2 linked regions of the Arcticibacter tournemirensis genome follow. The protein of the gene in region 2 interacts with the protein of the main gene of each other region in a pairwise test. Links are inferred from orthologs where the notes say so. Each region holds a gene or a part of one and is shown on either strand. Other genes may lie near its edges.

Evidence for each region. The genes of interacting proteins can lie anywhere in the genome.
Region 1: the proteins of BDE36_RS23385 (region 2) and BDE36_RS21230 interact in binary tests that used the Bacillus subtilis proteins (3 or more experiments, as listed by UniProt). The link is inferred for Arcticibacter tournemirensis from one-to-one orthologs.

Annotation. Positions count from the first base shown.
Region 1 is NZ_VFPL01000001.1:5,083,398-5,089,850, forward strand. Bases 919-4,678 are described here. They hold BDE36_RS21230 (efflux RND transporter permease subunit), read left to right. Parts: upstream 919-1,301; coding sequence 1,302-4,478; downstream 4,479-4,678. Other genes in these bases: BDE36_RS21225 (efflux RND transporter periplasmic adaptor subunit), read left to right, coding at 919-1,253; BDE36_RS21235 (ThuA domain-containing protein), read left to right, coding at 4,614-4,678. Also shown: BDE36_RS21220 (TolC family protein), read left to right, coding at 1-104; more of BDE36_RS21225, read left to right, coding at 189-918; more of BDE36_RS21235, read left to right, coding at 4,679-5,303; lpdA (dihydrolipoyl dehydrogenase), read right to left, coding at 5,495-6,453. UniProt on the Bacillus subtilis protein: Required for self-resistance to surfactin, an antimicrobial lipopeptide surfactant produced by B.subtilis. Also required for swarming motility.
Region 2 is NZ_VFPL01000002.1:439,072-444,754, reverse strand. Bases 615-3,604 are described here. They hold BDE36_RS23385 (glycosyltransferase family 2 protein), read left to right. Parts: upstream 615-1,614; coding sequence 1,615-2,595; downstream 2,596-3,604. Other genes in these bases: BDE36_RS23380 (glycosyl transferase), read left to right, coding at 2,718-3,604; glf (UDP-galactopyranose mutase), read right to left, coding at 615-1,457. Outside these bases: more of glf, read right to left, coding at 351-614; more of BDE36_RS23380, read left to right, coding at 3,605-3,659; BDE36_RS23375 (sugar 3,4-ketoisomerase), read left to right, coding at 3,667-4,041; BDE36_RS23370 (DegT/DnrJ/EryC1/StrS family aminotransferase), read left to right, coding at 4,028-5,110; BDE36_RS23365 (methyltransferase, TIGR04325 family), read left to right, coding at 5,158-5,683.

The DNA of each region.
Region 1 (6,453 bases), on a different replicon or contig from region 2:
TTGTGAGTGCCCAAAACAGTTACACGCAGGCTCTGCTTAATTATAAACTGGCCGAAATCCAGTTGTTAAAATCTAAAGGTAATATCAAATCACTATTAAACTAATTAAACGGGCAGGAACAGTCCGGATGTAAGAAAAACACATCGTCACGGACAATATAAGTACGGGGCCCTCAATCGAACAATAAAATGAAAAAGAGAAGTATAATAACAGTAATAGTAGTTGTCCTTGTACTGGCTTTAATTGCCTGGGTGTTGCAGAACAATAAAAAGAGCAACCAGGCGAAGACGGCGGTCGTTGCCGAAGGCAATACAGGTGCCGTAGCCGTGAAGACTGAAACAGCCAAAACGGGCACGGTTGATCTCGACTTTAGTGCAAACGGCAATTTTGCCGCCAATCAGGATTTAACGCTATCTGCCGAAAACTCCGGAAGAGTAACACGTATTACTGTAGATGAAGGCGACCATGTACAGCGTGGTCAGGTCGTTGCACGCATCGACGACGAACTGCTTTCTGTAGAAGCCCAGGCCGCTCAGGCAAATTATCAGAATGCGGTACGCGACCTTGAACGGTACGAAAGCTCATTTAAGACCGGCGGAGTGACACAGCAACAGGTAGATGCTATGCGATTAAACGTCAGGAATGCACTGGCCCGCGTACAAACGGCAAAGAGAAAGTCAAACGACGCAGATATCAAAGCACCTATTTCGGGGATCGTTAACAAACGCTTTATAGAAAAAGGTTCTTTTGTATCTCCCGGAACTCAGCTGTTTGAAATAGTTGACCTTTCCAAGCTCAAGCTTAAAGTGACAGCAAATGAAACACAGGTTGTTAACCTTAAAGTTGGAGACAGGGTAAAAATCACTTCAAAAGTTTTTCCGGAAAAAGAGTTTACAGGTAAGATTAGTTTTATTGCTCCCAAAGCCGATAACAGTCTGAACTTCCCGGTAGAGATTGAAGTAAGCAATAATAGCGGAAACGAGTTGAAAGCAGGAATGTACGGAACTGCAGTATTTGATTTACCACAACAGCGTCCGGTTATTACAGTTCCAAGGACAGCATTTGCAGGAAGTGTGAACAGCAATAAGGTGTTTGTTCTTGATGGAAGTACAGCACGCTCCAGAAATGTAACTCCCGGAAGAATCGCAGGCGAACGTGTCGAAATCCTCGAAGGACTAAAAGAAGGTGAAACAGTTATAACCAGCGGGCAGGTTAATCTCACAGATGGGACTCAGGTACAAGCAGTGAAATAAGATAAGTATAAGTGGCTTGTACCAGAAACTATTAATCAAAATTAAAAAATGAAATTAGCTGAAATATCGATAAAGAGACCCACCATTGTAGTAGTGCTGTTCACAGTACTTTCCCTGCTGGGGTTTATAAGCTACAGATCCCTTAACTACGAAATGTTACCGAAGTTTTCGCCGGGGGTGGTGTCGGTTACAACAACCTATCCGGGTGCTTCGCCAACAGAAGTAGAGAACACGGTCACAAAAAAAATCGAGGATGCCGTATCCTCGATGGAAAACATTAAGAAGATTACAGCTACCTCGTATGAGAGCCTGTCATCCGTAGTTATCCAGTTGAATAGTGGCGCAGATGTCGACCTCGCATTGAACGATGCACAGAGAAAAGTAAATGCAATTCTCTCTGATTTACCTGACGATGCAGAAGCACCATCACTAAACAAGTTTTCGCTCGACGATCTTCCCATTCTGACAATGTCGTCTACATCAAATATGGACGATGCTGCATTTTACGACCTGATGGATAACCGGATTGTACCTAACATCTCAAGGGTAAACGGCGTAGCTCAGGTAAATATCATTGGCGGTCGTGAGCGCGAAATCCAGGTGAATATTGACGAAAACAAACTGCAAGGTTACGGATTGTCACTCACTACAGTGCAGCAAGCTATTCGAAGCTCGAATCTTGACTTCCCTACCGGAAGTATCAGGACCGAAAACCGCGACATTCTTATTAGGCTGGCGGGGAAGTATGGAAGTGTCGAAGAACTGAGGAACCTGGTTGTTTCGGATAAGAACAACGTGCAAGTAAGACTTAGAGACATTGCCGATGTCCAGGATAGTCAAAAAGACGTCGAAAAGATCGCCAGGGTTGACCGTAAAGCAGCCCTTGCACTTCAGGTTTTAAAACAGACGGATGCTAATGCCGTAGAGGTGAGCGAAGGCGTACGCAACATAATAACAAGTCTGAAAACTGACTACAAAAACATCGACCTTAACATTACGATAGCGTCTGATAGTTCGACATACACCCTCGAATCGGCCGATGCTGTTATTCATGACTTGATATTGGCGGTAATTCTGGTGGCGTTTGTAATGCTTTTCTTCCTGCATAGTTTGCGTAATGCGGCCATTGTGATGGTATCGATCCCTGCTTCGCTGATTGCAACTTTTATAGGAATAAAACTCTTTGGATTTACGCTTAACCTGATGTCGTTACTGGGTCTTTCACTTGTAGTAGGTATCCTTGTCGACGATGCGATTGTTGTACTTGAAAACATTTACCGGCATATGGAGATGGGCAAGAACCGCGTACGCGCTGCCTATGATGCAACAAAAGAAATCGGATTTACAGTTACCTCCATCACACTGGTAATTGTGGTTGTTTTCTTCCCTATTGCTATCAGTACAGGTCTTGTTTCGGATATATTGCGGGAGTTTTGTGTGGTAGTCATCATTGCAACGTTACTTAGTTTACTTGCTTCCTTTACCATTGTACCGTTGCTGTCTTCGAGATTCGGAAAGCTTGAGCACATTGAAGGGAAGAATTTCTTTGGAAAGATTATCCTTTCATTTGAAAGACGCCTCGACAGGTTCACCGCCTGGATCACCAGCCTGCTTACATGGTCGCTGGGACATAAATGGATAGTACTGGGAGGAACGGTTGTTCTGCTCTTCTCCTCAGTTGCCCTTATTGGCGCCGGCTTTATCGGAACTGAATTTTTCCCAAAAAGTGACCGCGGAGAATTCATCGTGCAAATTGAAATGCCGAAAGATGCGTCTATTGAACAAACCAATCTGGCAACGAGTAAAGCCGAAGCTATTTTAAGCCGGAAGCCTGAAGTTACAAGACTGATCACAACTGTGGGTCAGACGAGTGATGGAATGGGGGCATCGTTAGCTACAGCATACAAGTCGGAGATAAATGTGCAGCTTGTCGATCGCAAAGAGAGAACCGACCCGTCCGACGTTTATGCTGCCCGAATAAAAAAAGAACTTGCACCTCAATTAGTGGGAGCAAAAGTTAAGACCACACCAGTGAGCATCCTCGGAAGTGCAGAACGAGCTCCTGTTGAAGTTGTAGTAAGGGGGAGTGAACTCGACAGCGTAATGAAGTTCGCCAATGTGGTAAAATCAAAGCTCGAGAAAATTGATGGAGCCACCGAAGTTAAGCTCTCTGTCGAAAGCGGAAATCCTGAAATAAGGGTACAAGTAGACAGGGATAAAATGTCGGCTCTCGGCTTAAGTCTTCAAACTGTCGGCGCTACCATGCAAACAGCATTTAGCGGAAACACCGACAGTAAGTTCAGGCAGGGAGAGTACGAATACGACATCAACATCCGGCTTGACAATTTTAATAGAAAGAGCATGGACGATGTTAAGAACCTCACGTTTATAAACAAAGACGAACAACAAATCCATCTCGAGCAGTTTGCTACGGTTACAGAAAGTTCGGGGCCAAGTCAGCTTGAACGCCAGGATAAAAGCACGAAGGTATCAGTGCAGTCGCAGGTGGTGGGGCGACCGTCAGGAACTATTTTCTCTGAACTTGAAACCCAGATTAAAGACCTGCCCAGGCCAGCCGGAGTTAGCTTTATCTTTGGCGGTGATATGGAAAACCAATCAGAAGGCTTTGGAACATTAGGTGTTGCCCTGCTGATGTCTATCATCTTGGTTTACCTTATTATGGTAGCCCTCTACGACAACTATGTATACCCATTTGTGGTGATGTTTTCTATCCCGCTATCGGTAATAGGGGCTTTGCTCGCCCTGGCACTCACAAATAACTCTCTGAATATATTCACCATTCTTGGTTTGATCATGCTTATTGGATTGGTTGCAAAGAACGCCATTATCCTTGTCGACTTTACAAATCAGCAGAAAGCGGAGGGTAAGAGTACAAGGGAAGCATTAATTATGGCCAACCACGCCCGGCTCCGCCCTATTCTGATGACAACCATTGCGATGGTTATCGGTATGCTTCCTATCGCAATTGCAAAAGGCGCAGGGGCAGAATGGAAAAATGGTTTGGCCTGGGTTATTATGGGGGGCCTTACCAGTTCCCTATTCCTCACACTCATTATCGTTCCGGTAATTTATGAAGCTTTTGATAAGATTCTTACTTACTTCGGGTTCAATAAGCACGACGACGATATAGATGTTCTGATGACGGAGCCCTATACTGGCGAGATCGACGACGACGAGTATGAAATGATGCAATATAATAAATAGGCATTAATTGATTCATGATATATAAAAAAGGGGCTTAAGGCCCCTTTTTTATGTCACCCAGATAAAGTATATTCGCTAAAATGACCGGTTATGCTTAGTCTTTTAATTAACTTCATCTGTCTTTTCAGCGCGTGTATGACATCAAACCAATTCACACTAGACGTAAAGCCGAAACAGGCGACAATTCTTGTTTTTTACAAAACGGGAGGTTATTATCATAAATCTATTCCTGCCGGTATCATGGTCATCCAGGCCCTTGGAAAGAATAATAGCTTCAAAGTTGATACAACTGCAGATGCTTCGCATTTCACCGGGGGAAACTTAAAAAAATATGCCGCTGTCATTTTTCTTAACACCACACACGAAGTTCTTGACCCCGGGCAGCAGAAGGCATTCGAAACCTATATAAGGTCAGGAAAGGGCTTTGTGGGCGTTCATGCGGCCACTGATACGGAGTATGAATGGCCATGGTATGGAAAATTAGTTGGCGCTTACTTTACAAACCATCCGAAAGTACAGAAAGCCATTATCAAAGTAACCGACAAGAAACATCCTTCCACTAAATTGCTGCCGGATGTTTGGGAACACACCGACGAGTGGTATAACTTTAAAGACATCAATCCGGACATGAAAGTGCTTGCCTGGCTTGACGAGAAAAGTTACGAAGGCGGAACGAACGGGAACGAACACCCTATCGCCTGGTATCATGAATATGATGGCGGACGCGCATTTTATACAGGCCTGGGCCACACTGAAGAAAGCTACAGTGACCCACTGTTTTTAAAACACCTGCTTGGAGGAATTCAATACGCAATAGGCAAATAGAAAGGGCCGAAATACCTGGATATTTCAGCCCTTATGTAATATTATTTCAAAGGAAATGTACTGATACTGCCGTCAGTAAACATTTCTTTGCAATTCTAACAGTAGTTAAACGGTGCCAAACAAGATCTGTTAAGAGGATTGTTATGCCGCGACTCTCAACTCTGGACATTCAACTACTTTTCACCTTCAACTCATATATGGATAGCTCTGTTATCAGAAGCAGCCAACGACGCTTCTTTAAACGCCTCCGTATAGGTTGGGTGTGCATGACTGATGCGGCCGATATCTTCAGCCGAAGCGCGGAACTCCATAGCCACTACAGCCTCCGCGATCATATCGGCAGCGCGGGGACCGATTATGTGAACTCCAAGGATCTCATCTGTTTGAGCGTCTGAGAGTACTTTTACCAGGCCATCTGTGTCCATGCTTGCACGCGCCCTGCCACTAGCTTTAAATGGGAATGAACCCGTCTTGTATTTCGTGCCCTGTTGCTTTAGTTGTTCTTCGGTAGATCCCACACTTGCTACTTCAGGCCAGGTATACACAACTCCAGGTATTAAATTGTAGTTTATATGTGGTTTCTGTCCGGCAATGGTTTCTGCTACAAACACCCCTTCCTCTTCCGCTTTGTGAGCAAGCATGGCGCCCTTTATCACATCACCGATGGCATATACTCCCTTTACAGAAGTTTCCAGATGGTCATCTACCGGTATTTTCCTGCCCCGCTCTTCAGGCTTAATTCCAATATTTTCCAATCCCAGGCCCTCTGTATATGCGGTACGACCGACAGCCACGATACAATAATCACCCTCAATAGTTATATTATCCCCTTTCGGACTTTCGGCAGTAACACTCACCCTCTTTCCCTTTACAGATGCTCCCGTGACTTTGTGACTCAAAAGGAATTCGAAACCCAGCTTAGTAAGAGATTTCTGCAATTCTTTACCCATGGTCTTGTCCATTGTAGCAATAATTGAATCGAGAAACTCAACTACTGTTACCTTAGCTCCAAGTCGTGCATAAACCGAACCAAGCTCGAGGCCGATCACGCCCCCTCCGATAACAATAAGATGTTTCGGCACTTCCGGAAGATTCAAGGCCTCTGTAGAAGTAATGATCCTTTTCTTATCAATTGGAAGAAAAGGTAAGG
Region 2 (5,683 bases):
ATTAGGTTATTCCAGCCCTTTTTTGTTTTCTGGCTTGGTGGTGTGTGTATGTACTTTTTTCTTTGACCGCAAAGAAAAAAGCTACAAAAAAAAACTCGCGGCTGCTTTCATTGCTTTGGGAGAGTGTGCTGTTACGAAGTTTAGCGCTGCCGCAATGAAAAAGGCCGCAGATTGCGGTTACGGCGGTTAATGGTGAACTAATATATTGAGAAAGGATATACAATTTTGTTAGTTGTCTTTATGACCTTTTCTATTATCCCTTTTCCACTGTCCATTTTCCACTGTCAATTGTCCCCTGTCAACTGTCCATTTTCCGTTACTTATAACTTATAACCTAAAACTTACTACTTCTAAGAAAGTTCCCGCTTTGCTTTAACAAGTGCCGAACCGATCACCTGGTGCATGTCGTAATAACGGTACTCGGCTAGTCTTCCGCCAAAGATTACATTCTTCTCTGCCGAAGCAAGCTCCTGATACCTTTTTAAAATTGCACCGTTGTTATCGTTATTGACGGGATAATAAGGTTCTGCGCCTTTCTCGCTTGTCAAAGGATATTCTTTTGTGATCACTGTCTTGGGTTGAGTTCCGAACTCGAAGTGCTTATGCTCGATAATCCGGGTATAGGCTGGTTCTGAGTCAGTATAATTTACTACGGCGTTGCCCTGATAGTTTTCCGTGTCGACAACCTCAGTTTCAAAGCGCAGGCTTCGGTATTCGAGTTCGCCGAACCTGAACCCGTAATACTCGTCTATTTTGCCGGTAAATACAATTTTGTCGGCTATGCTTTCAAATTCTTCACGCCGACTGATAAAGTCGGTGTTAAGCTGAACTTCAATGTCTTTTAACAAGCCCTCGACTATCTTATTATATCCTCCCACAGGGATACCCTGGTATTTGTCGTTGAAGTAGTTGTTATCGTAAGTAAAGCGCACTGGCAGACGTCTAATAATGAAGGCGGGAAGTTCTGTAGCTTTCCGGCCCCATTGTTTTTCAGTATAATGTTTGATCAGCTTTTCGTAAATATCGGGTCCAACAAGTTTTAAGGCTTGTTCTTCAAGGTTTTTCGGTTCGGTAATGTTCAGCCCTTTTATCTGTTCTTCTATCTTTTGTTTTGCTTCCTGCGGAGTTTTCGTTCCCCAGAGGCGATAGAAGGTGTTCATGTTGAAAGGAAGGTTGTAAAGCTCTCCTTTATAATTTGCAATTGGAGAGTTGGTGTAGCGGTTGAACTCAGCGAACTGATTCACATAATCCCATATGTCTTTATCGTTTGTATGAAAAATATGAGCGCCATACCAATGAACGTTGATGCCTTCCATTTCTTTACAGAAGATGTTGCCGCCGGCATGATCACGCTTGTCGATTACCAGGCATTTTTTTCCGGCTTTGGTCGCTTCGTGCGCAAAAACGGCTCCGAACAATCCGGAGCCGACAACGAGATAGTCGTATTTCTTTGTCATTCAATAGGTGATGTCTGTAGATTTTTTATTCTAAACGCGGACTGTGGGGTTTTGTTTGGTATTGCACTCCTTTCGTAATTATAAGGATAAATGCTATTTTTGGATTCATTATTATCGAGGTTTGACTGATATAAAACCCGAGATCAACAATAGCCTTATGAGTAAAGACCAGGAGCGGGGTGTAAAGAAGCCCTTGCTAGCAATTGTATTACCATGTTATAATGAGGAAGAAATAATTCTTCAAAGCGCTAATGTTTTAAAAGAGTTTTTAACAGATTTAAAACTATCAGGATCTATACATCCCGACAGTTTCATAGTAATTGTGGATGATGGAAGTTCGGATAAAACTCTTGACCTGCTTATTTCTCAAGCAGACGAAGCTCTGAAAGTTGTTAAGTTAGCTTCTAATGTTGGTCATCAAAATGCATTATTGGCGGGAATGCAGGTGGTAACCGGACACGTCGATTGCGCTATTACAATGGATGTCGATTTGCAGGATGATCTTAGTGCTATTAGTAAGATGATAGCGGCTTACAACCGCGGTGCTCATATTGTATATGGAGTGAGAAACGACCGGGAAACAGACACTGTGTATAAAAGCACAACAGCCCGGGTGTTTTACAAGTTGATGGGAGCAATGGGAGTAAAACTGATTGAAGATCACGCAGACTTTCGTTTACTTTCCGGTTTTGCCTTGTCCGAATTTGCAAAATACAAGGAGGTAAATCTTTTCATCAGGGGTATTATACCGATGATCGGGCTGAAGTCTGAAATTGTGTATTACAAACGACTGTCACGGATCGGTGGGGATACGAAATATTCTCTAATAAAGATGCTTTCACTGGCTCTTGACGGGGTCACCTCTTTTAGCAACCGTCCGGTTAGACTTATTTCGTTTCTCGGTATTTTTATGTTTGTAACCAGCGTATTCCTGGCTATATGGATTGTTCTGGTAGTTCTTAGGGGAGACAATATTCCCGGCTGGGCTTCAACCGCTTTGGTGATGGATATGCTTGGAGGTATCCAACTCTTAGCACTGGGAATTATGGGAGAATATATCTCGAAAATTTACCTTGAAACGAAGGGGAGACCTCATTATCATATCGAAGCGGTTATAGAAAAGAAAGATCAGGAATGATAAACACCGTATAAGAATAACCAACATAGACAGTTGTTCTTATTCGGTATATTTGGCTTTTTGTAATCATGCTTAATTATTGCACGTTATTCAATTCTGCATATCTCTCGAGAGGTTTGGCTATGTATAATTCTTTAGAAAGATACAGCAACAACTTTCATCTCTATATTTTTGCTTTTGACGACGATTGCTATAACTGTCTGAAGGAGCTGCGGCTTATACATGCCACGATTATTTCTTTAAACGAATTTGAGGATGAAGAATTATTAAGTGTGAAACCGGGACGAACCGCCGGTGAGTATTGCTGGACTTGCACTTCATCTACTATCTGGTATTGTATTAATACATTTTCACTCGACCATTGTACTTACCTGGACGCCGACCTGTTTTTTTTCAGCGATCCGAAGGTGTTGACGGACGAAATGGGCGAAAGCTCCGTGCTTATTACCGAACACAGATACAGTCCGGAACATGACCAGTCGGCTCTTAGTGGAATCTATTGTGTTCAGTTTATTACCTTTAAGAACACAGAGGAAGGGATGAAAGTATTAGACTGGTGGCGTAAGGCCTGCCTGGAATGGTGTTACAAAAGATTTGAAGATGGGAAGTTCGGTGATCAGAAATATCTGGATGACTGGACAACCAGGTTTGAAGGGGTTCACGTACTGCAGCACCAGGGCGGTGGCGTTGCACCATGGAATAATCTCCAATACGAGTTTGCCGGGAAAGGTACGGGGGTTACTGTTTCTACGGCTGTCTCCGGTGGGGAATCTGATTTGATTTTTTACCATTGTCACGATTTTAGATATTGTTTGAATAATACGTTGCGCCTTACAGCAGAACAGTACGCGCTTAAAAAGGAAGTTATAAGTTTGGTCTACAAGCCATATGCTAAGGGATTGGCAGAAGCTGAGAAACAGATTAGAGCAGTGAATGGTACCCTGACCTTTCATGAGCCGCTTCTAAATCTCGACTGGGTGATGACGAATATCGGCCGAAAAGCGACATTCACACTAACAGGGCATTATAAGAACTACTACAAGAAAAGAAAACTGGAATCGTAAATACGGTATGGCTGAATTAATCAATTTAAAAACGTTTACTGACAAAAGAGGGAATCTTACCGTTATAGAAAAGGTGATTCCCTTTGACATCAGGAGGATCTTCTATATTTACGGAGTAGACGATTCTGTGAGAGGAGGACACAGGCACAAGACGACGGTTCAGGCAGCCATTTGTCTTGTTGGTAAGTGCACTATTCACAACGATAATAGTAAAGTACAGCAGGAGTTTATCCTGGATTCTCCTGATAAGTGTTTGTTGATAGCGCCTGAGGACTGGCACAAGATGTACGATTTTAGTGAAGATGCCATACTGATGGTGCTGGCTTCCGAGTTTTTTGATCCGGACGATTATATATACGAGCCCTACCATGATAGAATATGAAAATCTGAGATTGCTCAATGAGCCATTTTTTGAAGAGTATAAAAGGACTTTTTCGGATACTCTGGAAAGAGGCTGGTTTATACTCGGTAACAATGTGTCGGCTTTCGAAAAGGACTTTGCTTCTTATTGCAGCTCTGGTTATTGTGCAGGACTAGCTTCTGGACTCGATGCTTTAATTCTTGCGCTACGTTGTTTTGAATTCCCCGAAGGGAGTGAGGTGATCGTTCCCTCTAATACCTACATTGCTACTATTCTTGCGGTTTATCACAACGGACTGGTACCGGTATTGGTTGAACCGGATATCAATACGTACAATATCGATCCGTTAAGGATTGAAGAAAGCATTACTTCTAAAACCCGTGCTATTTTGGTTGTCCATCTCTATGGGAAGTCATGTGATATGGACCCGATTACCGCCATTGCGCGGAAATATGGACTGAAAGTGATCGAGGATTGTGCACAGTCGCACGGGGCGAAATATAAAGGAAAGAAGACTGGCACCTTTGGTGATTTCGGAGCTTTTAGCTTCTACCCTACGAAGAATCTTGGAGCACTGGGTGATGCAGGGGCTATAACAACAGATAATGAGACGCTTTACGAAAAGATAAAGGCCCTGCGTAATTATGGTTCCCGGGTAAAGTATCATAACGAGTATATCGGCACTAATTCACGGCTTGATGAAGTACAGGCCGGATTTCTTTCCATTAAGCTAAACAGATTGGATGAAATCAACGCTCATAAGAGAAGGCTCGCAGAGATGTATCATAACGGGCTAAAATCTGATTTTATAAAGCCGGTGGTGGAACCCGATTATTTTGATGTATATCACATCTACAATATCAGACATCCCGAGCGTGACCGGCTAAGAGAGTACTTGCTACAGAACGGAGTAAAGACAGAAATTCATTACCCGGTGCCTCCTCATCAGCAGAAAGCTCTTGAAGAAAAGTTCAGGAAATCGTACCCTATTTCGGAAGAGATACACCGTACCACGTTGAGCTTACCCGTATCCTATTGCCATAAAGAAGATGAAATAGAAAGAGTAATTGAAGTGTTGAATGACTTTTAGCTATTAAAGAGCTATAAGCCGTTAGTTCCTATCTATAAAAAACGATTATGAGCCTGTTTGGAAAACTAAAGAAAAAGCCTAAAGAAAAATATGGCTGGTTTGGCGATTATGCTACCTGGGAGGAAGCTGCTGCTCATGGAGAGGGGTTTGCAAAGAGCAACATCCTTGAGAAGACGAAGGCCGCACTTTTAAAAGTGAAAAATGGAGAAGCGGTTTATGAAAGAGACTCGGTGCTTTTCGATAAGAAGGAATACCCGTTCCCTCTAATATCGTTTCTGCTTCATAGCGCTTTTGAGAACGGTGCTCCTTTGAATATACTTGATTTTGGAGGGTCTCTTGGCAGTACCTATTTCCAGGTAAAGGAATTTTTAAGTAATCAGGTTTGCTCAAGCTGGAATGTTGTGGAACAAGCCCATTACGTGGAGTGCGGCAAGGAGTATTTTGAAGACGGACTGCTGCGTTTTTTTCATTCAATTGAGGAATGTAACGCGAAGTATAAGACTGATTTGATGATATTGTCGGGTGTAATTCAGTATTTACCCGAGCCGCATACTTTTCTTGAGGAGTTAGTCG